2 regions of the Arthrobacter sp. THG-b23 genome follow, and region 1 is predicted to be linked to the other one. Evidence: riboswitches for the same ligand, from Rfam matches in the RefSeq annotation. Region 1 holds a riboswitch; the other holds the start of a gene.

Region 1 (10,459 bases):
CCAACAAGCTGTGGCGCGGCTTCTGTCATCCCGCCGGACGGGACGCGGTGGCTAGCGTGAGCCCGGGGCTCCCGGCACGCAAGAGGCCAGGCCCCGGATTGCTCCGAAGCCTGGACTCTTTACTGGTTGAGGCGGTTATCTACCGTCCGGTCCGGAAGGACCAGCTGGTGGCCGACAGCCGGTTGCCCGAGGCATCCTTGATGCTGCTGCTCAGCCGAATTGTGTAGCTGGCATTAGCCTTCAGGTTGCTCGACGGATTCAGCGTTGCCGTCCGGGTCCGCGAGTTGTAGCTGACCTTGGCTGAGACCGTTTTGCCCTTGCTGTCGACCAGCTTGAAGCTGGAGCCGCTGACGCCGGAGACTGCCTTGCTGAACGTCACGGAGACGTTGCCGCTCCGGCTGATCGACTTGGCACCGGCTGCGGGTGTCCGCTTGGACACCGTGGGCCGGCCTTCCGTCGTGAAGCTCCAGCTGGAGGCCGCCAGGCGGTTGCCGTTGACATCCGTGATGCCGTTGCTGAGGCTCACCGTGAACCGGGTGCTGCTGGGCAGGATCGCCTTGGGCTTCAGCGTGGCCGTGCGCTTCGCAGCGTCGTAGCTGACCGTCGCCGGTACGAGCGTGCCCGCGGCGGTCCTCAACGTCACCGTGCTGGCGCTGACGCCCCGGACCGGTTCACTGAACGTCACCGCCAGGTTCCGGTTGGTGGCCGTATTAGCGGCGTTCACCGCCGGCGTCCGTCCGGCGATGGCCGGCGCGGCTTCGGTGGTGAAGTTCCAGGTGGTGGCCGTGATCGGGTTACCCGTTGAGTCCGTGATGCCGTTGGTCAGCCGCACGGTGTAGGTGCGGCTGGTCAGCAGGTTGGCGTTCGGGTTGACGGTGGCCGTCCGGGTTGCAGCGTCGTAGCTGACGCTAGCGATCACTGCCGTGCCGGCCGCGTTGGTGACCCGGAAGGTGGTGCCGTTGACTCCGGTGACCGGTTTGCTGAACGTGGAGGTGATGTTGCTGTTGGTGGCCACGTTGGTGGCGTCCACGGCCGGGGTCCGTCCGGTGATGGACGGCCCGGCCTCGGTGGTGAAATTCCACGTGGTGGCCGTGATCGGGTTACCCGAAAGGTCCCGGATACCGCTGGTTAACTGCACGGTGTAGGTGCGGCTGGTCAGCAGGTTGGCGTTCGGGTTGACGGTGGCCGTCCGGGTTGCAGCGTCGTAGCTGACGGTTGCGGTCACTGCCGTGCCGGCCGCGTTGGTGACCCGGAAGGTGGTGCCGTTGACTCCGGTGACCGGTTTGCTGAAGGTGGCGGTGATGTTGCTGTTGGTGGCCACGTCGGTTGCGTTCACCGCCGGCGTCCGTTCGGTGATAACCGGTGCGGCCTCGGTGGAGAAGTTCCACGTAGTGGCCGGCAGGGCATTGCCCTGCAGATCCCGGATGCCGCTGGTCAGCTGCACGGTATAGGTGCGGTTGGCCAGCAGGTTGGCGGGGTCGAGGGTAACCGTCCGGGTCCCATCGTCGTAGCTGACGCTTGCGGTCACTGCCGTGCCGGCCGCGTTCGTGACCCGGAAGGTGGTGCCGTCGACTCCGGTGACCGGTTCGCTGAAGGTGGCGGTGATGTTGCTGTTGGTGGCCACGTTCGTGGCGTTCGCCTCCGGGCTGCGCCCGGTCACCGATGGAGCCGCTCCGGCAGTGGTGAACGTCCAGCTGGTGGCAGTGAGGGGGTTGCCCGCCGCGTCCCGGATGCCGTTGGTGAGCGCAACGGTGTAGACCGTGTCGGTCGCCAGGTCCGGCACCGGGTCAAGCGTCGCCGTTCGGGTCACCGGATCGTAGGTCACGGTGGCGGCGGTCGGTGCCGTTGCTTCCGCGGCCGTCAACGTGGCCGTTGTCCCGGAGATCCCTTGGACGTCCTCGCTAAAGGTCGCCGTGATGTCGACCCCGACTGCCACGTCGGTTGCCCCGGCAGCGGGAGCGCGGTCCGTCACCGTAGGTGCCTCGGTATCTTTCGGGGCCGTGAGGTCAACGGTCTGGTCGGTGAACCGGAGGCGCTCGACATTGGTGATAGTGTCGGTGCCGTCGTCCCCGGTGCCGCGGACATGGGCCACGGTTGTGACTCCGTCGACGGTGGTGATGTCGTATTCATCGAGTGCGCCGGAGAAGTTGGCGGTGTCGATGTCGGTGGGAGCCGCACTGTTGAGGATTTCCCGCACGATGACCACGTCGCCCGGGTCGATCCTGCCGGCCATGATGTCGGCCTGAATGCTCTTCAGGGTGGTGACAGACCGCAGTTCAGCGCCCTGTGCGTCGCGAACGCTCAGCCGCACGTTCAGCCACTTGTCCCCATCGATGATGTCATCCGCGCCGTTGCCCCAGATCTGGTCGCTGCCGGAGCCGCCGATGATGATGTTGCCGGCGCCGAAATCTGTGGCACCGGCGGGCAGCAGGTCGGCCAGGCCGGCGATCCGCTTAATGCCCTCTGCGTCGAGCGCATTGCTGAGGCCTGGCACGGCGACCTCATCGTCGGGCTCTGACGGGACGATGTCATCGCCGCGCAAGACGTCGTCCTTGTCCCAACCAGAGAGGGCCTCGACCAGCAGGAACCGGTCCTTGAGGGCTTTGGGGCCCTCCACGATGACCATGCGCATATCGGAATCGGCCACTTCCACGGACCGTGCGTGGGTCACCCAGTCGAAGCCGTAGACCCCGTGATTGCGCTCGATCCCGGGGCCGGCGACCATGATGTCGTCACCGCCCTCGGCGTCGTAGTCGTCCTCGCCGCTGTCGCCGATGAGGACGTCGTGGCCGGGGTTGTTGATGTCGTCGAAGAACGGTGCGCCGCTGTCGCCCTGAAGCAGGTCGTTGGCGTTACCGCCTTCCTGCCAGTCATCGCCGCCGCCGCCGAACACCGTGTCCGGTCCGTCGCCGGCTATCACCAGGTCGTTGCCCTCGCCGGCGAAGGTCTGGTTGCCGTTGAGCCCGCCGTTGGAGAAGTCGTCCCCGTCGCCCGACATGATGACGTCCAGTCCGGGGCCGGCGTCGATCGCGTCGTTGCCCGGCCCGCCCTTGAGCACGTCGTCCCCGTGGGAGTCGGTGATCCGGTCGTTGCCGGCGCCGCCCAGGAGGGTGTCCGCGCCGTCGTTGCCTTCGATGATGTCATCGCCGCCGTTGCCCCAGACGGTGTCGTTGTCGACGCCGCCCCAGATCCGGTCCGTCCCGTCGGCGCCGCCGGCGTCGTCCTTGCCGTTGTAGGTCGCCTGGGCGTTCAGGCCCGGACGGTCCACGCTGTTGGAGACGCGGTAGCGGATGGTGCCGTCCGCCATCCGGAGCAGCAGGGCCGACTCGTCACAGGCGGAGGTGGGATCATCGGCCACATTGTTGCCCGTGGTGCCGACGATGTTGCCCATCTCGAACTCGCAGTCGGCGACGCCGAAGACATCCGCCTTGAGTGAAGCGGCGTCGGTATTGCGCATCACCAGCTCGGCCATCGAGTTGCCTTCGAGCTGGGCCCGCAGGTTCAGTCCTGAGGTGCGGGACAGGTAGTAGAGCCGGTCCCCGTCCTGCAGGTCCGTCATCTGGCGTTCGAAGATGTAGTTGAACGTGGAGCCGAGCAGCCCGCCGAAGAGATTCTGGGCTTCAGCCAGGCCCCCCACCCACAGGTCGACCGTGTCGAGGCCGGTCTTGGAGGCGGCGCCGTCGTTCGCCCACTCGCCGCTGCTGTTGACGAAGTCGTAGGCATCGGCCGGAGTTTCTGCCGCCGGGTCGGGGCTCATGTCGAAGAGCTTCTGCGCCGCCGCGCGCTTGGCATCGATGGTCGTCGCCTCGGTGATGCTGGGGTGCGTGCCGTAAGCGGCCATGAAGTTGACCACCGAATCCGGATGCTTCAGCGCCTGCCCGAAGTCCACCCAGTTGCTGTAAGGCTTCAGGGACGACTCACTCGTCTTCGCGTAGAGGTCCTTGCGGAAATTGTTCAGCGATGGAACGCCGGTCTCCCGGCCGCGGGCAATGTTGAGCGCGGCCAGGTCCAGGGGCAGGCCCAGCACGCTGTTGCGCAACGTGTCGGTGACGAACTCGTCGAGTTCTGCGCCCACCTGGTCGGTCATGCCCATCGCGATCGCGCCTGCGGCCTGCTCGGGAGTCATCGTGCTGTCCCCGTTGGCGTAGTAGGCCGGTGGATTCAGGAACGCGTCCAGCAGCGGCAGGCCGATGTCGGCGCCGCTGTTGGTCTTCCGGTCCACCGCGTCCGTCAGCATGGAGTGCCCGAACCGGTAGGTCGCGTGGGCGAACTCCGCCTCAATCGCCGGGTCAATCGCCGTGTCCGCCTGGGTGAAGACGTTGAACGGATTGATGCCCGGTTGGATCTTGCGCGCGAAGTCCTCGAAGACGATGTGCTGGTACTCCATCTCCGTGACGAACCGTGCGGCCTGGAAGAGGCGCTCCCCGTTCCATTCGCCATTCGGGAGCTTCCACTCGTTCAGGTCCAGGTTCAGCGACGTCAGCAGTTCTTCCATGTAGGTGACCAGCCGGTTGTGCTCCGAGTGGAAGACCTGGTGGACGGCGGTGAGTCCGATGTTCTCGTTCACGCGGCCGTCGCCGGCAACGAAGTGCGCGTTGAGCATTTCGTCGTCATAGGTGCCCGGGTCCTGCCGGCCGCTGGTGGGGGTGATGCCGTCGTCCCCGTCGGGTGCCAGGGCCGTGCCGCGCGAGTCGAACGGAGCCGCGAAGTGGGAAATATCGTCCAGGAACGCGATGCCGATCCGCTGGACATTCTCCGGCGGCGCAACGGGGCTTTCCAGGTTCCCTTCCACGAACTGCTTGTCCTGCGTGATGTACTGCGGCAGCCCGTTGGGGCCGCGCAGGAAGCGCCCGTACTGGTCGGTGGCCAGCATCGGGATATTAACGACGTCGGCGTCGGAGAGCTTCAGGCCGAGCATCGACTCGGCCTGGGTCTTGATGTCCGCCCAGGTGGCCATGCCGCCGGGGGCGCCTTCGGCCAGCTCGCCGGTCGAGACCGGGTCGCCCTCCTCGTTGAGCTCATACTCCCGGAGGAAGACGTGATGGGACGGGTTCGAACCGTAGGTCTGGCTCTGGTCTACCCACGGAGAGTCCGTGTTCGTGGCGTCCTGGACATCGTCGTCGGTGCCGAGTTTGCCGTCGGGGCCGGGCTGGTTCTCCGCCCGGTTGAGCAGCATGAAGTTCGTGGGCGATCCCTCGACATACAGTGGATCGTCCTTAGCCAGGGGCATCATGACGACGTTGTTGGTCTTCTTGGTGAAGTCGATGCCGTGGTCGAAAAACTGCCCGAACAGGGCAAAGAAGCCGTTGTATGGCGGCGAGAGCCCAAAGTCGGTGGTGACATTCGGGATGTCGAGTGTCTCGCCTTCGGGCACGCAGTTCAGGGGCCGGCCCTCGGCGTCGCAGGGAACCGCCGTCGGGCCGTCGTTCACCGTCCGGTGCGCCTTGCCGGCCGCAGCGATAGCGGCCGGATTGGTGGAGGTCTGGTCCACGATGACATTGCTGACGAAGCGCGGGTCCGCGTCCCGGAGCATCGGAACGTTGACCGACTTGTACGACTGGCCCCCGGCTGTGGTCCGCCATTCCGGTTCTGCCAGGCGCGGGAAGGGCAGGCTGGCGGCGCCGAAGTGCCCCTGGTTGGGCACCAGGTTGTTATCGGACCCGTCCACGCTGCGCAGCCCGTAGGGCAGCAGCGGATTGGCTATCTGGTTGGGGCCGGGGCCGAGGAGCGGCTGGCCCGGCACGGGATTGCCGTCGGCGTCTTCCTTGGTGGCGTGGTTCTCCGCGATCTTGATTTGCTTCAGGATGAACCTCATGTCCCCGGCATTGAGGGTCAGGCCCTGGCCTACCGGCGCTGCCAACGCCGCGGGGGCGAGGGCGGAGGGCAATACGCCCGCGCCCAACACGAGCGCGGCGAGCCCGGCCGTAACTTTTTGGGGGAAGGATGGCTTCCCCCTTTGGGCACGTTCGGTGCCCCTCCTTGGTTGTGGATCGGTTGGTGCAGTAAACACGGTGACTCCCCCTGGTCGAGTAATGTGTGGCTGGCCACAGCATCCGATGAGGACCTTGGGGAAATCCTTGAAGGCTTCTTCTAGCTACTTGCGGGCAGGAAAAAACCCGCCGCGTGCCCCGGCCCTCCACGTGGGAGGCCCGGGGACAAGGGGCGGGCTTTTCGCGGCCGGCGGGCTAGGCGCGGGCGGCGGGTCAGGCGTGACCGCCGGGGCTGGCCATGCTGGCCCTCCGCCGTCGTTAGTGCACCGTAGCTTAGTCGTTCGGGGAAGCCGCTCCGGGAGGCCCGCCTAGGCGGTCAGCTGCCGCTTGGAGGAGATCACGCCGGTGTCGAAGCCGGCCAGGTGCAGCCCGCCGTGGAAGCGGGCGTGCTCGATCTTCACGCAGCGGTCCATCACCACGTTCAGCCCGGCGGCCTCGGCCTTGGCCGCGACCTCCTCGTGCCAGGAACCCAGCTGAAGCCAGATGGTCTTGGCGCCGACGGCCAGCGTTTCCTCCAGCACTGTGGGCAGGTCGTCGTGTTTGCGGAACACGTCCACCAGGTCCGGTACCTCGGGCAGGTCCGCCAGCGACTTGTAGACCGGCTGGCCGAGGATTTCCTTGGCCACCGGATTCACGAAGTAGACCTTGTACGGCGAGCTGGACAGCAGGTACGTGGCCACGAAGTAGCTGGCCCGGCTCGGCTTGTCGGAGGCGCCGACGATGGCGATGGACTTGGTGTTGCGCAGGATGTTCAGCCGCTCCGCGGCGGACGGGCCGATCCAGGTGCGTTCTGGTGTCGCGGTCACTTGGCGGCTCCTTCTTCGGCTTCGATCAGTTCTTCCACGGACTCGACCACGCGCGTTCCGGGCTCTGTCCGGGCGGCACGCGCTGCCGGGATCGTGCAGGACTCGCCGGCATAGCTGGGCGAGGCGAACTCGGAGGTGTTGAACGCGTCGTCCTCATGGTCACGGCTGGGGCCGTGCTCGGCGCCTGCTTGTTGCGAGGCGGCCAGCGCCTGGTCCAGGTCCCAGAGGATATCGTCCACGTCTTCCAGGCCTACGGAGATGCGGATCAGGTCCTCCGGCACGCCGGCAGCCACCAGCTGGTCGGCGGTGAGCTGCTGGTGGGTCGTCGATCCCGGGTGCAGCACCAGGGTGCGGGCGTCGCCGATGTTGGCCAGGTGGCTGGCCAGCTGCAGCGACTCGATGAACTTCTGGCCGGCGGTGCGGCCGCCCTTGACGCCGAAGCTGAACACGGAGCCCACGCCCTTGGGCAGGTACTTCCTGCCCCGCTCGTAGTGCGGGTGCGCGGGCAGGCCGGCGTAGCTGACCCAGGAGACGCGCTCGTCGGCTTCCAGCCACTCGGCCACCGTGCGGGCGTTGGCCAGGTGCTCGTCCATCCGCTGGGCCAGCGTTTCCACGCCCTGCAGCAACTGGAACGCGGACTGCGCGGACAGCGACGGGCCGATGTCGCGCAGCTGCTCGGACCGGAGCTTGGTGAGGAAGCCGTACTCGCCGAAGTTGCCCCACCAGGACACGTTGCCGTAGCTGGGCACCGGGTCGGTCATCTGCGGGAACTTGCCGTTGCCCCAGTTGAAACGGCCGGATTCGACGACGACGCCGCCCAGAGTGGTGCCGTGGCCGCCGAGGAACTTGGTGGCGGAGTGGATCACGATGTCCGCGCCGTGCTCGATCGGGCGGATCAGGTAGGGCGTGCTCAAGGTGGCGTCCACGACGAGGGGGATTCCGGCGTCGTGCGCCACGGCGGCCAGCCCCGCCAGGTCGGCGATGTCGCCGGAGGGGTTGGCCACGATCTCCGTGTAGACGGCCTTGGTGTTCTCGCCGATGGCCGCGGCGAAGTCGGCCGGGTCGTTGGAGTCGACAAACGTGGTCTCCACGCCGAACCGGCGCAGCGTCACGTCCAGCTGGGTGATGGTGCCGCCGTAGAGCTTGGACGACGCCACGATGTGGTCGCCCGCCCCGGCGAGGGCGGCGAAAGTGATGAACTCGGCGGCCATGCCCGAGGACGTGGCCACCGCGCCGATGCCGCCCTCGAGCGAGGCGATGCGCTCCTCGAACGCGGCGACCGTGGGGTTGCCGATGCGGGAGTAGATGTTGCCGTACTTCTGCAGCGCGAAGAGGTTGGCGGCGTCGTCGGTGTCTTTGAACACGAACGAGGTGCTCTGGTAGATCGGTACGGCCCGGGCACCGTGCTCGGCGTCGGGCGTGCCGCCGGCGTGCAGGGCACGGGTGCGGAAACCGAATGTGCGTTCAGCCATCAGGCGGTTGCTCCTTCAAAACTAGGATTCCCGGGCAATGACGGTCCTGGCGGCACCGCGCGGGCGTCGTCCGGATCAAAGATTGCTTGCGCTCTCTCCATCGCTTCTGGCGGTAGCACCTTTCCGGTAGGCCGGATGGTTGCTGCGGTGTCAAAGAGCCAGATCTCTCAACCGCTCGGGATGGTCGCGTCCATTCTCGCAACCAACTGCCGCGGCGCCAAAAAATGTTGAGCCGCGTTGCGTCCTGTCCAAAAATTCCCAGCACGACGGCGGTGCCCGGTTTGGGCGCCCATGGCGGCCTTGCCGGCGCACGCCTTCGGTTGGAGCTGCGCATGCCCAGCACGACGGCGGTGCCCGGCCGCGAGTGGGACGGGAACCGCGCCTGCTGTGAGCCTGCCGGTTGCGCCGACCTCCCGGCGAAGGTCCGCGTAGTTCCCGTAGATTGGGTCTATGGCTGAGCTCTCGGCGTTGCAGCGCCTCGCACAGGAACACGGTGTCGGCATTACTTTCCGCGGTTGGGACGGCGGCGAGAAAGAAGTCGGACCGGCGACCCTGGTTGCCGTCCTCACCGCGCTGGACGTCCCCTGCGCAACCGACGACGATGTCGCCGCATCCCTCCGTGCCGCCGAGCTCGAGCCGTTGCAGCGCACGCTGCCGCCCGCCGTCGTCCTTCGCCAAGGCACCGCCACCGAGGCTCCAGTCAATGTCGGCGCGGGCCTCCGCCCGCGGGCCAGGGTCCTGTTGGAGGACGGGTCTTCGCGCGACGTCGAGGTGGTGTCCGGCAGGTCTGGCGCCGAAGGTGATCCGGGCGGACGTTTCGCGGCGGTTGTGCCGGCCGACCTCCCGCTGGGCTGGCACACGCTGGAGGTCGCGGAACTGTCGGAAGCGACGGCGACCCGAACCGGCGCGGCCGCGGAACCATCCGGCAGCCTGGCACAGTGCGCGCTGGTGGTCACCCCGCGGCGGCTCACCACCGCCGACAAGCTTCCCCGGACCTGGGGCCTGATGGCACAGCTGTACTCGGTGCGCTCGCGGTCGTCCTGGGGCATCGGTGATCTCGCGGACCTAGCCCGCCTCTCTGAAACGGCCGCCGCCAAGGGTGCCGGCTTCGTCCTGATCAACCCGCTGCACGCGGCACAACCCATGCCGCCGGTGGAGCCCTCGCCCTACCTGCCCACAACGCGCCGGTTCGTCAATCCGCTCTACCTGCGGGTTGAGGACGTGCCGGAATCCAAGGACCTCCCGCTGACCAACAACTTCCACGAGGTGAACCTGGACACCGGCATTCTGGACCGCGACCCTATTTTTGCGGCCAAACTGGAGGCGCTGGAAGCGGTCTATGCGGTGCCCCGATCCGCGGAACGGCAGCAGCGATTCGAGGAGTTCCGCAGTCACGAGGGCGAGGGGCTGGAGCGCTTTGCCCTGTGGTGCGCGCTCTCCGAAACCCTTCCGCCAGGCGCTCCCGAGTGGTCGGACCCTGCGTTCATCGAGTCGCAGCGCAGCGCGCTGAAGGACCGCATCGAGTTCCACCAGTGGCTGCAGTGGCTGTGCGACGAGCAACTCGAGGCGGCGCAACGCCGCGCCGTCGAAGCCGGAATGAACATCGGGATCATGCATGACCTCGCGGTCGGCGTCCATCCGACCGGCGCCGACGCCTGGATGTTGCACGACGTCCTGGCCCCCGGAATCTCGGTGGGCGCGCCGCCGGACATGTTCAACCAGCAGGGCCAGAACTGGTCCCAGCCGCCGTGGCATCCCCGCCGCTTGGCGGAATCCGGCTATGCCGCCTACCGGGACATGCTGCGGACCATCCTGCGGCACGCCGGCGGCATCCGGGTGGACCACATCCTCGGCCTGTTCCGGCTGTGGTGGATCCCCGTCGGCGGCCCTCCCGGCGAAGGTTCCTACGTGTATTACGACCACGAGGCCTTGATCGGCATCCTCGCCTTGGAAGCGGAACGGGCCGGCGTCGTCGTCATCGGCGAGGACCTCGGGGTCTTCGAGCCGGGGGTGCAGGACTACCTGGCAGAGCGCGGCATCCTGGGCACCTCCATCCTGTGGTTCGAGTACGACGGCGCCAGCCCCCGCCCGCCGGAGGGGTACCGTCGCTCCTGCCTCACGAGCGTCACCACGCACGACCTGCCGCCCACCGCCGGCTACCTTGCCGGCGAGCACGTGGACCTGCGCGAAT
Region 2 (10,459 bases), on a different contig from region 1:
TGCCCACCGTTCCCGTACTGTGCTTCGCGGTGGCAGGAGCCGCGACCGCCTGGCTGAGCAACCGCGTTGGACTGGAACGGGCCATCGCGCTCGCGTTGACACTGTTGATTGCCGGACTGGGCCTGCGGGGGATCGAGTCCGTCGGGATGCTGCTGGCCGGCACGGTGGTGTCCATGTCCGGACTGGCGGTCTGCAACGTGGCGCTGCCGGCGTTCATCCGCAAATACTTCGCTCACCGGCCGTCGACGATGACCGGCGCCTACACCATCTCCATGTCCGTGGGCGCCACCCTGGCCGCCGCAGTCAGCGTCCCACTGGCCGCGCAATTGGACTCGCCGTCGCTCGCCCTGGCCGCCTGGGCGCTGCTGGCCGTCGTCGGGCTGGCTGTGTTCCTGCCCATGGCTTTGGCCGGCAGGCGCGAGTCAGGCATGCGGACCCGGGGCCACTCGTCACCGTGGCCGCTACTGCTCACGCGCAAAGGCGCGCTGCTCACCGGCCTGTTCACCATCCAGGCGCTGCTCGTCTATACCGTGATGGGCTGGCTGCCGTACATCCTGATCTCGCGCGGGGTGGATGCCGCGGGGGCCGGGCAGCTGCTCGCGCTGGTCCAGCTGGTGTCCATCCCCGCCGTCGTCCTGCTGCTGGCGATGGCAGCCCGCCCGGGCCTGCTGCGGCCGGCCTTCATGATCACCTGCACGGCGTCGCTGGCAGGCTATCTCGCCCTGCTCGTGCTGCCCGCCGAACTCGCCGTGCTCCCCGCGGTTCTGATCGGCCTGGGGTTTGGCGTTTTCCCGCTGCTGATGCTGGTGATCAGCCGCAGCGGTTCCGATGCCGCCGAAACCACGGCGCTGTCCACGCTGGCCCAATCGGTGGGCTACCTCTTCGCCGCCTTGGGCCCGTTCGGCCTCGGCCTGCTGCACGATGCACTCGCCGACTGGACCATCCCGCTGGTGCTTTTGGTGGCCGGCGCGGCGCTGCAACTGCTGCTGGCCCACGCGGTCAGCGGCCTGGCGCGGAAGGCGCGGGCGTGAGGTCCGGCCCGCTCCAGCGGCCGCCGCTGGCGGAGGAAGTCACGTCCAGGCTGCGGGAGTCCATCGCAACGGGTCAATGGCAGCTGGGTGCCCGGATCCCTCCGGAGCCGGAACTGATGGCAAGTCTGGGCGTTTCCCGCGGCACGCTGCGCGAGGCAGTCAAGGCGCTTGCCCACGCCGGGATGCTCGAAGTGCGCCGCGGCGACGGCACTTACGTGCGGGCCACCAGCGAGATCAGCGGCACCGCACGCCGCGCCTACCGCGAGTACGACGACGAGGACGTGCTTCAGGTGCGCTTTGCGCTGGACACCCAGGCCGCGCGGCTGGCGGCGCAGTCCGTGCGGTCGGAGCCGTCAACCGATGGTGGCGCCGTGGAGGCGCTGCGGGAAATGCTGGCCCGGCGCCGGCGCGCTTGGGCGGAGCAGGACCTGGAGGGCTGGATTGCTGCGGACTGGGACTTCCACCTGGCCGTGGCCGAGGCCTCCGGCAACCCGCTGCTGCACGAGCTGTACGGCAGCTTTGGCGACGTGTTCCACGGGGCAAAGATGGCCCAGCGATTGCGGGACGGCTTCGATGGGTGCCTGCGCGCCGGACACGAGGACCTCGCGGAGGCCATCGCGGCCGGAGACGAAGAAGCCGCGGTGCGGACCGTCACCGCCAACCTGCGCTACTGCCTGAAATGGATGCCGCAGAAAGGCCAATAGCGCCCCGCCAGCGCCCCGCCAGCGCCGGGCGGCGGCGGGGCTTTGGGCGCCACGGCCGGGCTTGTGGCACGATGCGGCGCAGGCGGGGTACCTTGAATCACGAAGCCCGGACTGTCGGGAAGCAGGGAACGAGGAAAGCTGGCGATGTCCACTTCGACGAAACCGTCCGGAAGCACCCGGAAGACGTGGCTGAAGATCACCGCGGCAGTGGCCGCCGCCGTCGTCGTGCTTCTGTTGCTGGTGTTGCTGGCCAAGTGGCTGCGGACGATGCCAGATGTCCAGGACTTCCTGGCCGCCTACCCGGGCCGCTCCGAACTGCCCGAGTCCGCGCCCGTCGGGTTGCCCGCCTGGCTGGGCTGGCAGCACTTCCTCAACTTCTTCCTGATCGTGTTGATCATCCGCACCGGCCTGCAGGTGCGCGCCGGCACGCGCTCGCCGGCGTACTGGACCCGCAACAACAAGGGCCTGGTGAAGACCAAGAACCCGCCGACAAAGATCACCCTGAATCTGTGGTTCCACCTGACCCTGGATGCGTTGTGGGTGCTGAACGGCATCGTCTTCATGGTGCTGATCTTCGCCACCGGGCACTGGATGCGGATCGTGCCCACCAGCTGGGACATTTTCCCGAACGCGCTCTCCGCCGTGCTGCAGTACGCTTCGCTGGACTGGCCGCTGGAGAACGGGTGGGTGAACTACAACGCGCTGCAGCTGCTGACCTACTTCGCGACCGTCTTCATCGCCGCCCCGCTGGCCATCGTCTCCGGCCTGCGCACCTCCGCCGCCTGGCCCAAGCGGGCAGCGGTCAACAAGTACTTCCCGATTGAGGCGGCCCGGGCCATACACTTCCCGGTGATGGTGTACTTCGTGGTGTTCATCATCGTGCACGTGACCCTGGTGCTGGCCACCGGAGCCCTGCGCAACCTCAACCACATGTACGCGGCTACGGACGACGGCGGATGGACCGGCTTCTGGATCTTCGCGGCCTCCATCGCGGTGACGGTGGCGGCCTGGTTCCTGGCCCGGCCGATCTTCCTGCGGCCCATCGCCTCGCTCACGGGCAAGGTCACCAGCCGCTGACCATGCAAGGCCGCCAGCGGCTGACGGGCAAGGCCGCCAGCGGCTGACGGCGCGACTTCAGACCGCGTGGCCGCCTGACCGCTGCCGGAGGGAGCACCGCTACACTGCTCCCATGATCACCGTTGCGGCCATCGCCGCGTGCACTGTCTTCGCGCTGCTGGCCGTCTTCCAGATCCTGCTTGCCGCGGGCCTGCCGCTGGGCCGGTTCGCCTGGGGAGGAAGCCACCGTACGCTGCCGGCGAAGCTGCGCCTTGGAAGCGCGGTCTCGGTAGTCCTGTATGCGTTCTTCGCGTTCATCATCATGGACCGGGCGCAGCTTCTCGACACGCTGCCGGAGACCGCGTCGCTCGTCTTGATCTGGATCCTGACGGTGTACCTGTTCGTCGGCGTCCTCATGAACGCGATCTCGCGCAGCAAGCCCGAGCGGTGGACCATGACGCCGGTCGCGTTGGCGCTGGCCGCGCTGAGCCTGGTGGTTGCCCTCGGCTGACAGGCTTCCCTGCCCTTGGCCGGCGGGGCGTGCCGGCCGTTGGCGGAGGCGGGGGAGGGGCTTGCCCTGCGGGCGGGGCGGCCTCACGATTGGTTCACTACCGGCCGATCGGGAGGAAGCAATGCAGGTCCGTTTCCGCCGCGCACTGACAGCCATTGCCGTGCTCGTCACCGTCCCGGCGGTTCTTGCCGGCGGCCTGGTCTTCTGGCTGCGCTTCAGTCCCCGGCCGCTGGCGGTGCTGCTGCGGGTGCTGTCCGAGCGGGACGGCCGGCGCACGGCCCGCGCCATGGCAAGGCACGTGCCGGACGGCATCAGCGAAGTGTTGGATCAGGAGTACCTCAGCAACCACGGGCATACCCACCTGGACGTGTTCTTCCCGGACAAGGCGGCCGAGGATTCGCTGCGCCTTCCCACGATCGTCTGGATTCACGGCGGGGCCTGGATCTCCGGCACCAAGAACGACGTCGCCAATTACCTTCGGATCCTCGCCTCCTACGGCTTCACCGCCGTGGGGGTGGACTATTCGCTGGCCCACGTGCGCCGCTACCCGGCCCCGGTGCGCCAAACAGCCGCCGCGCTGCGCTACCTGGAGCACAATGCCGACCGGCTGCACATCGATACCGAGCGGATCGTGCTGGCCGGGGACTCGGCGGGCGCACAGATCGCTGCGCAACTGGCGCTGGTCATCGCCGACCCTGACTATGCCAAGAGGCTGGGCATTGCCTCGCCCACCAGGCCGGACCGGCTGCGCGCCGTGCTGTTGCACTGCGGGGCGTACGATCTATCGCTCGCCGGGGCGGACCAAGCCGGGAACCAGAACTACCTGCGGACGGTGCTGTGGTCCTACACCGGGGCAAAGGACTATCTGGAGCGGCCGTACATCGCCCTGGCCTCCGTTGCCCGGCATGTGGGCGCCAACTACCCGCCGGCTTTCGTTTCTGCAGGCAACACCGACCCGTTGCTGCCGCACTCGCTCGGGCTGGTCGAAGCGCTGCGGGCCAAGGGCGCGGTGGTGGAGGAGTTCTTCCCCCAGACGGACGCCGGGCTGGGGCACCAGTTCCAGTTCAACCTGGAGCTGGAGGCGGCATGGCAGGTGCTGGAGCGCAGCGTGGCGTTCCTCCGCCGCCACACCGGGTGAAGCTCCGGACACGCTGAGCCGCCACTGGTGAACCGCCGCACGGGGCCGGGGGGATTAGCCTGTGCTGCGAGTGGGGCCATCGGGCAGGGCCCCGAAAGTGCTACGAGGCAAGATCTTCGGTGTCTGCGTCACCGCGGGTTGCCGGCGCCGATGCCTCCCCGGGCGTCGCCGTCGTACGCTGGGAACCTGCCCAGCGAAGGGGGAACTACCAATGGACGAGGCCGGATCCCGGCTCATTTTCGGGTGCATGGGTTTGGGCGGGGGCTGGGGGAGCGGGCCGCTGGAAGCGGCCGACGTCGCCGCCGCGCATGCGGCCGTCGCGGCGGCGCTGGAGGCCGGGATCACGACGTTCGACCACGCCGACATCTACGCCCACGGCAAGGCCGAGGCGGCGTTCGGGCGGGTGCTGGCCGAACGTCCCGAGCTGCGCGACTCGATCCAGCTGCAGGGCAAATGCGGCATCCGGCTGCCGGTCCCGGGCCTGGCCGGGCAGTACGACTCCTCGCGCGAAGCCATCCTGGCCCGCACCGACGAAAGCCTGCGCCGGCTGCATACCGATCACCTGGACACGTTGCTGATCCACCGGCCGGATCCGCTGGCGCCGGCCGAAGAGATCGCCGCGGCGTTCAACGAGCTCCGGATGGCCGGGAAGGTCCGCCGGCTTGGTGTCTCGAACATGTCCGGCGACCAGATGCGTTGGCTGCAGTCGGCGCTGGACGAGCCGCTGGCGGTGAACCAGCTGGAAATGAGCCTGTACCGACGCGACTGGCTGGAGTCCGGCGTGCTGGTGAACCACCCGGACGGAACGGGCACCAGCTTCCCGCACGGCACCTTGGAATACTGCGCCGCCAACGGGGTGGAACTGCAGGCCTGGGGCGCGCTGGCCTAGGGCCGCTACAGCGGCCGTGCGGCAGGCCTGGCCGAGGCGGCGGCCGGCGCGGGAACGCCCGCCGCCGGGACCGGTCAGAATCACGCCCGGCCGGCAGAGGGGGCTGTGACAACGGATGCTTCCGCACGGGCGGATGCCCCACTCTCCGCGGACCATTCGGCCGCTGCCCTGGTCACGGAACTTGCCCGGGACAAGGGCTGCCCTCCGGAAGCCGTGGTGCTGGGCTGGCTGCTGCGGCATCCCGCGGGCATCCGGCCGGTCATCGGTACCAGCAGCCCGGACCGGATCCGGGCCTGCGCCCAGGCGGAGGCGGTCGGAGCGGCGATGACCCGCCAGGAGTGGTACTCCCTGTGGGTGGCGGCCCGGGGCAGGCCGCTGCCCTAGCTGCCGGCTGCCGCCGGTGCGGGAACTTTCCGCCTAGACGAAGGCTGGCTGTTCCAGCCGGCGGAACCCGGAATCGTGGAAGATCAGGGGCTCGTGGGTGCCGTCGTGCGTGGACAGGCCGTGCACCTGCAGCAGCACGACGTGGTGGTCCCCGGCCGGGACCTCCTGGTGCACCGAGCAGTCCAGCCACAGCGCCGCGTCGTGCAGGAACAGCGCGCCGTCGTCCGTGCCGTGCAGGCGGAGTCCGGCAAAGCGGTCACCGTTCTTGGACGCGATCTGGCGGCAGACGCCGTCGTGCCCGGTGCCGAGCACCGAGACGCCGATCCGGTCGGCCCGGCGGACCACCGGCCAGGTCCGGGAGGTGTTTTGCACGGCGAACATCACCAGCGGCGGCTCGAGGGAGACGCCGACGGTGAACGAGGAGGCGACGATGCCCTGGGGCTCGCCGTCGATGATCGCGCACAGCGCCGCGATACCCGAGGGGAAGCGGCCGAAGGCGGAGCGCAACGTGTTTGGTGTCAGGTCATTGTGTAGCGACATGGCGTCCTTGGGGCTTGGGCGCATCCGCTGCTGCCGGGCTGCTGCGGGAGGATACGCGTACTTGCCTGCCGACATACCCGGCGGGCCGAATCATCACCTGGAGCACCCCGCTACGGTAGAGGGTTGCCGGCCAACCAGCCAGGGCTGTGCAGTTGGCACTCTTGATTCGTCTCCACGCTAAGAGCGGGGAAGGGCCTGGGTCAAACGCCGGTAACACTTCGTCAAATGCCGCGTATTACTTCCGGCTGCCCACGGTTGCCGCCTGACGGCTGTTGCCCGACGGCTGGCGCCCGACTGCTACTGGGCGACGCCGCCGGGGCGCACGGTCTGTTGGCGGAACGGATGCGCCGGGTAGACGCCCAGAATGCGGATTTCCGAGGTGAAGAAGTCCAGTTCCTCGAAGGCGTGGACCATGGCCTGATCGTCCGGGTGGCCTTCGACGTCTACCATGAACATGGTGGCGGCAAACTCGCCGCCCACCATGTAGCTCTCCAGCCTGGTCATGTTTATGCCGTTGGTGGCGAATCCGCCCAGGGCCTTGTACAGCGCCGACGGCACGTTCCGCACGCGGAACACGAAGCTGGTCACGGCCGGGCCGGGCAAATCTTCGCGGGACGGGACCGGCCGGCGGTCGGCCAGCACCACGAACCGTGTGGTGTTCGTCGGATCGTCTTCGACATTTTCGGCGAAGACTTCCAGGCCGTAGAGCTCGGCGGCCATCGGGGGCGCCAGCGAGACTTTGGCCGGGTCGTTCCACTCGGCCACCTCTCGGGCCGAACCTGCGGTGTCGCCGGCGATCACCGGAGTGAGCCCGAGCCTGCGGATCAGTTTGCGGCACTGGCCCAGCGCGTGGATGTGGCTGTGCACCTCCCTGGCCTGCTCCACGGTGGCCCCGGGTATGCCCAGCAGGCTAAAACGGATCGGCAGGAAGAATTCCTCCACGATCTGCAGGGTGGTCTTGGGCAGCAGTGCGTGGATGTCCGCCACCCGGCCGGCGATCGAGTTGTCGATGGGAATCATGGCCAGTTCGGCCTCGCCGCCCGTGACGGCGGCGAAGGCGTCCTCGAAGCTGGCACACGGCACCGCTTCCCAACCGGGGCGCACTTCCAGGCAAGCCATATGGGAGTTCGAGCCGGGTTCGCCTTGGTACGCAATTGCTGGAGCCATGGGCGAAATTATTCCACCGGGGCCGGTCGTTGCTTCATTCCGGAGGTCCGGCCGGCGTCACATAACATGACCGGCCCGCAGGCGGCTCAGTAAAGATGGGATTCCTGGGTGATGCCGTAGGGCACGTCGTCGCTCAGCTCCACGGTGAACTGTCCGGGGCCGGTGCGCGTGACCAGGATGCCGCAATCGCCGTCGAGGGCCGCGATCTTTTGCAACTCGTCGACCGCAGCATTGAGAAGATCGTGCGCCTCGGAAGCCGTCTGTGCCGTCAAGGACTTGGTAGCCAAGGAGGTGGCCATGGTTCTGCCTTTCGTGGCCGGAGGTTTCCGCAGAGGAGAAAACGCGGGATGGAAGCTTCCGGCCGGAACGAGCCTGCCATGCGGAACGGTGCATGGAAGTTTACATTCTGCCATCCCAATGGACATCAGATGAATTTTGGAGGGGCGTGGCGTCAGAACGGGTTCAGCAGCCGGTGGACGAACTGCCGGGTGCGCTCTTCCTTCGGTTCGCGCAGCACCTGTTCGGGGTGCCCGCGTTCGACGACCACGCCGCCGTCCATGAACACCACTTCGCTGGCCACTTCACGGGCGAAGGCCAGCTCGTGGGTCACCAGGGCCATGGTCCAGCCTTCGTCGGCCAGTTCCTTGATCACGTGCAGCACGTCGCCCACCAGTTCGGGATCCAGCGCCGACGTTGGCTCGTCGAACAACAGCAGCGAGGGTTTGAGCGCCAGGGCCCGGACAATGCCGACCCGCTGCTGCTGCCCGCCGGAGAGCTGATGCGGGTACTGGTCTTCCTTGCCGGACAGCCCGACGCGGTCCAGCAGCGACCTGGCCTCGCGCACGGCTTCGGCCTTGGGCCGCTTCTGGACCTGGACCGGGCCCTCGATGATGTTCTGCAGCACGGTCATGTGCGGAAACAGGTTGTAGTGCTGGAACACCATGGCGCTGCGGTCACGCAGGGCGGCGATCTGTTTCCGGTTCACCGGCAAACCGAAGTCCACGGCTGGGCCGCCGGAAAAGGCGACCCGGCCGCCGTCGGGGGTTTCCAAGCCGTTCAGGCAACGCAGCACTGTGGTTTTGCCCGATCCGGAGGGCCCGATGAGGGCCAGCACCCCGCCCGTCTGGACGGACAGGTCGATGGACTTGAGCACCTGGTTGCTGCCGAAGGACTTACGCAGCCCCTCCACGGAGAGCACGGGCCCGGCTGCGGCGCCGGGCTGCGGCGCGGGGGCCGCAGGGATTTCAGTGGGCGACATAGCGTTCCAGTCTCTTCTCCAGTCGGGACTGCCCGGCGGACAGCACCAGGCAGAACACCCAGTAGACAACCGCGGCCTCTATGTAGAGCAGCATGAACTCCTGGCTGAACGCCGCAATCTCCTGCGCCGCACGGAACGCCTCGGTCACCAGGATCAGCGAGGCGAGGGAGGTGTCCTTGACCAGGGAGATGAAGGTATTGGACAGCGGCGGCACCGATACGCGCGCAGCCTGCGGCAGGATGATCCTGCGCAGGGTGGTGGTGCCGGCCATCCCGATGGTGTGGCCGGCTTCCCACTGACCCTTGGGGACCGAGAGGATCGCGGCGCGTATGATTTCTGCCGCATAGCCGCCCACGTTCAGTGAGAACGCGATGATCGCGCTCGGCCACGGGTCGAGCACCACGCCGATCGACGGGAGGCCGTAGAAGATCACGAACAGTTGGACCAGCAGCGGGGTGCCGCGGATCACCGACACGTAGGCGCGGGCAATGCCGGCCAGGAGCCGGTTGCGGCTCAACCTCATGAGGGCAACGACCAGCGCTAGCGCCAGGCCGATGGCGAAACTGGCCAGCGAGAGGGGGATGGTGCCGGTCAGCCCGCCCTGGACGATAGGCCAGAGCGAACTGCCGACAAGCTCCCAGTCGATGTCCATACGGCTACGTTAGCGTTTCCCTTTAGACCCAGCCCCTCTACTTGCTGACGTCCGCGCCGAAGTACTTCTCGGAGATCTCCGCCAGCGTCCCGTCCGCGCGCAACTCCTCCAGCGCCGTGTTAAAGGCCTCCACCAGGTCGTCGCTGCCCTTCTGGAAGGCGAAGGCGCTCTGCGTCTCTTCGTCGGTTTCGGCGGCTACCTTGATGGCTTTGTTGTTGTTGGTGGCCTGGTAGTCCAGGTAGGTCAGCTTGTCGTTGACGGTGGCGTCCACACGGCCCTGCTCCAGCAGCGAAACCGCCTGCGCCCAGCCCTCCACGGCCTGCACTTCGGCGCCGGCGGCCTTGGCCAGTTTGTAGAAGTTGCTGGTCAGGGACTGGGCGGAAGTTTTGCCCTCCAGATCCGCCAGGGAGGAAATGTCGTTGTTGTCCGACTTCACGACGACGACGCCGGTGCTGACGGTGTACGGATCCGAGAAGTCGTACTTGGCCAGGCGGTCTTCGTTGATCGAAACCTGGTTGGCGATCACGTCGAAACGTCCCGCGTCCAGCCCGGCGAAGATGGCATCCCACTGGGTCTCTTCAAACTGCACGTCGACGCCGAGCTTCTCCGCCACCGCGGTGACGATTTCGACGTCGTAACCGGTCAGGTCGCCGGTGCCGTTTTCGTGGAAGCTGAACGGGCGGTAGGTCCCCTCGGTCCCCACGGTGATCACGCCTGCGTCCTGGATCTCCTGCAGCGTGGTCGCGGCGGCAGAGGTCGCCGGCTCCGACTCCGACGGCGAGGACGTGCTGCAGCCGGCCAGCACCAGGGCGGCTGCTGCGGCGGCACCGAGGACGGACAAACGACGACGAATCATGGTGGAAAACCCCTTGTGGTGTGGGACGAAAAGCCAACCGGCGGGTGACCGGCAAACGCTGAACGCTAGCACGTACAACAACGGGTACCTCAAGATATGTTCCGAACTGTGTCGGCAATGTGAGCAGCGGCACTCCCGGAGGCGCGCACCGGCGTCGTTATGCTTCTATTCCGCCGCCACCCGCACCACGAGTGCGCCCGGATCGACGCGCATCATCAAACGGGAACCCATGCCAATATGGTCCCCGTCCAGCTGCATCTCCTGGGGCCGGCC

The links. Region 1 has a riboswitch for S-adenosylmethionine ahead of AC5RVD_RS05675 (O-acetylhomoserine aminocarboxypropyltransferase/cysteine synthase family protein). Riboswitches for the same ligand answer to the same signal wherever they lie in the genome.
Region 2: linked by a shared signal. The riboswitch ahead of AC5RVD_RS01585 (flavin reductase family protein) and the one ahead of AC5RVD_RS05675 (O-acetylhomoserine aminocarboxypropyltransferase/cysteine synthase family protein) in region 1 are both predicted to bind S-adenosylmethionine.

What each region holds. Positions count from the first base shown of each region.
Region 1 is NZ_JBNHGM010000002.1:428,854-439,312, reverse strand. It holds gene AC5RVD_RS05685 (Ig-like domain-containing protein) at 140-5,815, opposite strand; gene AC5RVD_RS05680 (CoA-binding protein) at 6,299-6,796, opposite strand; gene AC5RVD_RS05675 (O-acetylhomoserine aminocarboxypropyltransferase/cysteine synthase family protein) at 6,793-8,268, opposite strand; SAM riboswitch class I at 8,363-8,455, opposite strand; gene malQ (4-alpha-glucanotransferase) at 8,719-10,459, shown strand, end outside.
Region 2 is NZ_JBNHGM010000001.1:324,044-334,502, reverse strand. It holds gene AC5RVD_RS01615 (MFS transporter) at 1-1,031, shown strand, start outside; gene AC5RVD_RS01610 (FadR/GntR family transcriptional regulator) at 1,028-1,735, shown strand; gene AC5RVD_RS01605 (cytochrome b/b6 domain-containing protein) at 1,880-2,812, shown strand; gene AC5RVD_RS01600 (hypothetical protein) at 2,925-3,302, shown strand; gene AC5RVD_RS01595 (alpha/beta hydrolase) at 3,424-4,440, shown strand; partial or broken gene AC5RVD_RS01590 (aldo/keto reductase) at 4,652-5,713, shown strand; gene AC5RVD_RS01585 (flavin reductase family protein) at 5,747-6,253, opposite strand; SAM riboswitch class IV at 6,306-6,420, opposite strand; gene AC5RVD_RS01580 (prephenate dehydratase) at 6,551-7,420, opposite strand; gene AC5RVD_RS01575 (hypothetical protein) at 7,507-7,719, opposite strand; gene AC5RVD_RS01570 (amino acid ABC transporter ATP-binding protein) at 7,872-8,678, opposite strand; gene AC5RVD_RS01565 (amino acid ABC transporter permease) at 8,665-9,324, opposite strand; gene AC5RVD_RS01560 (amino acid ABC transporter substrate-binding protein) at 9,368-10,186, opposite strand; gene AC5RVD_RS01555 (diacylglycerol/lipid kinase family protein) at 10,352-10,459, opposite strand, start outside.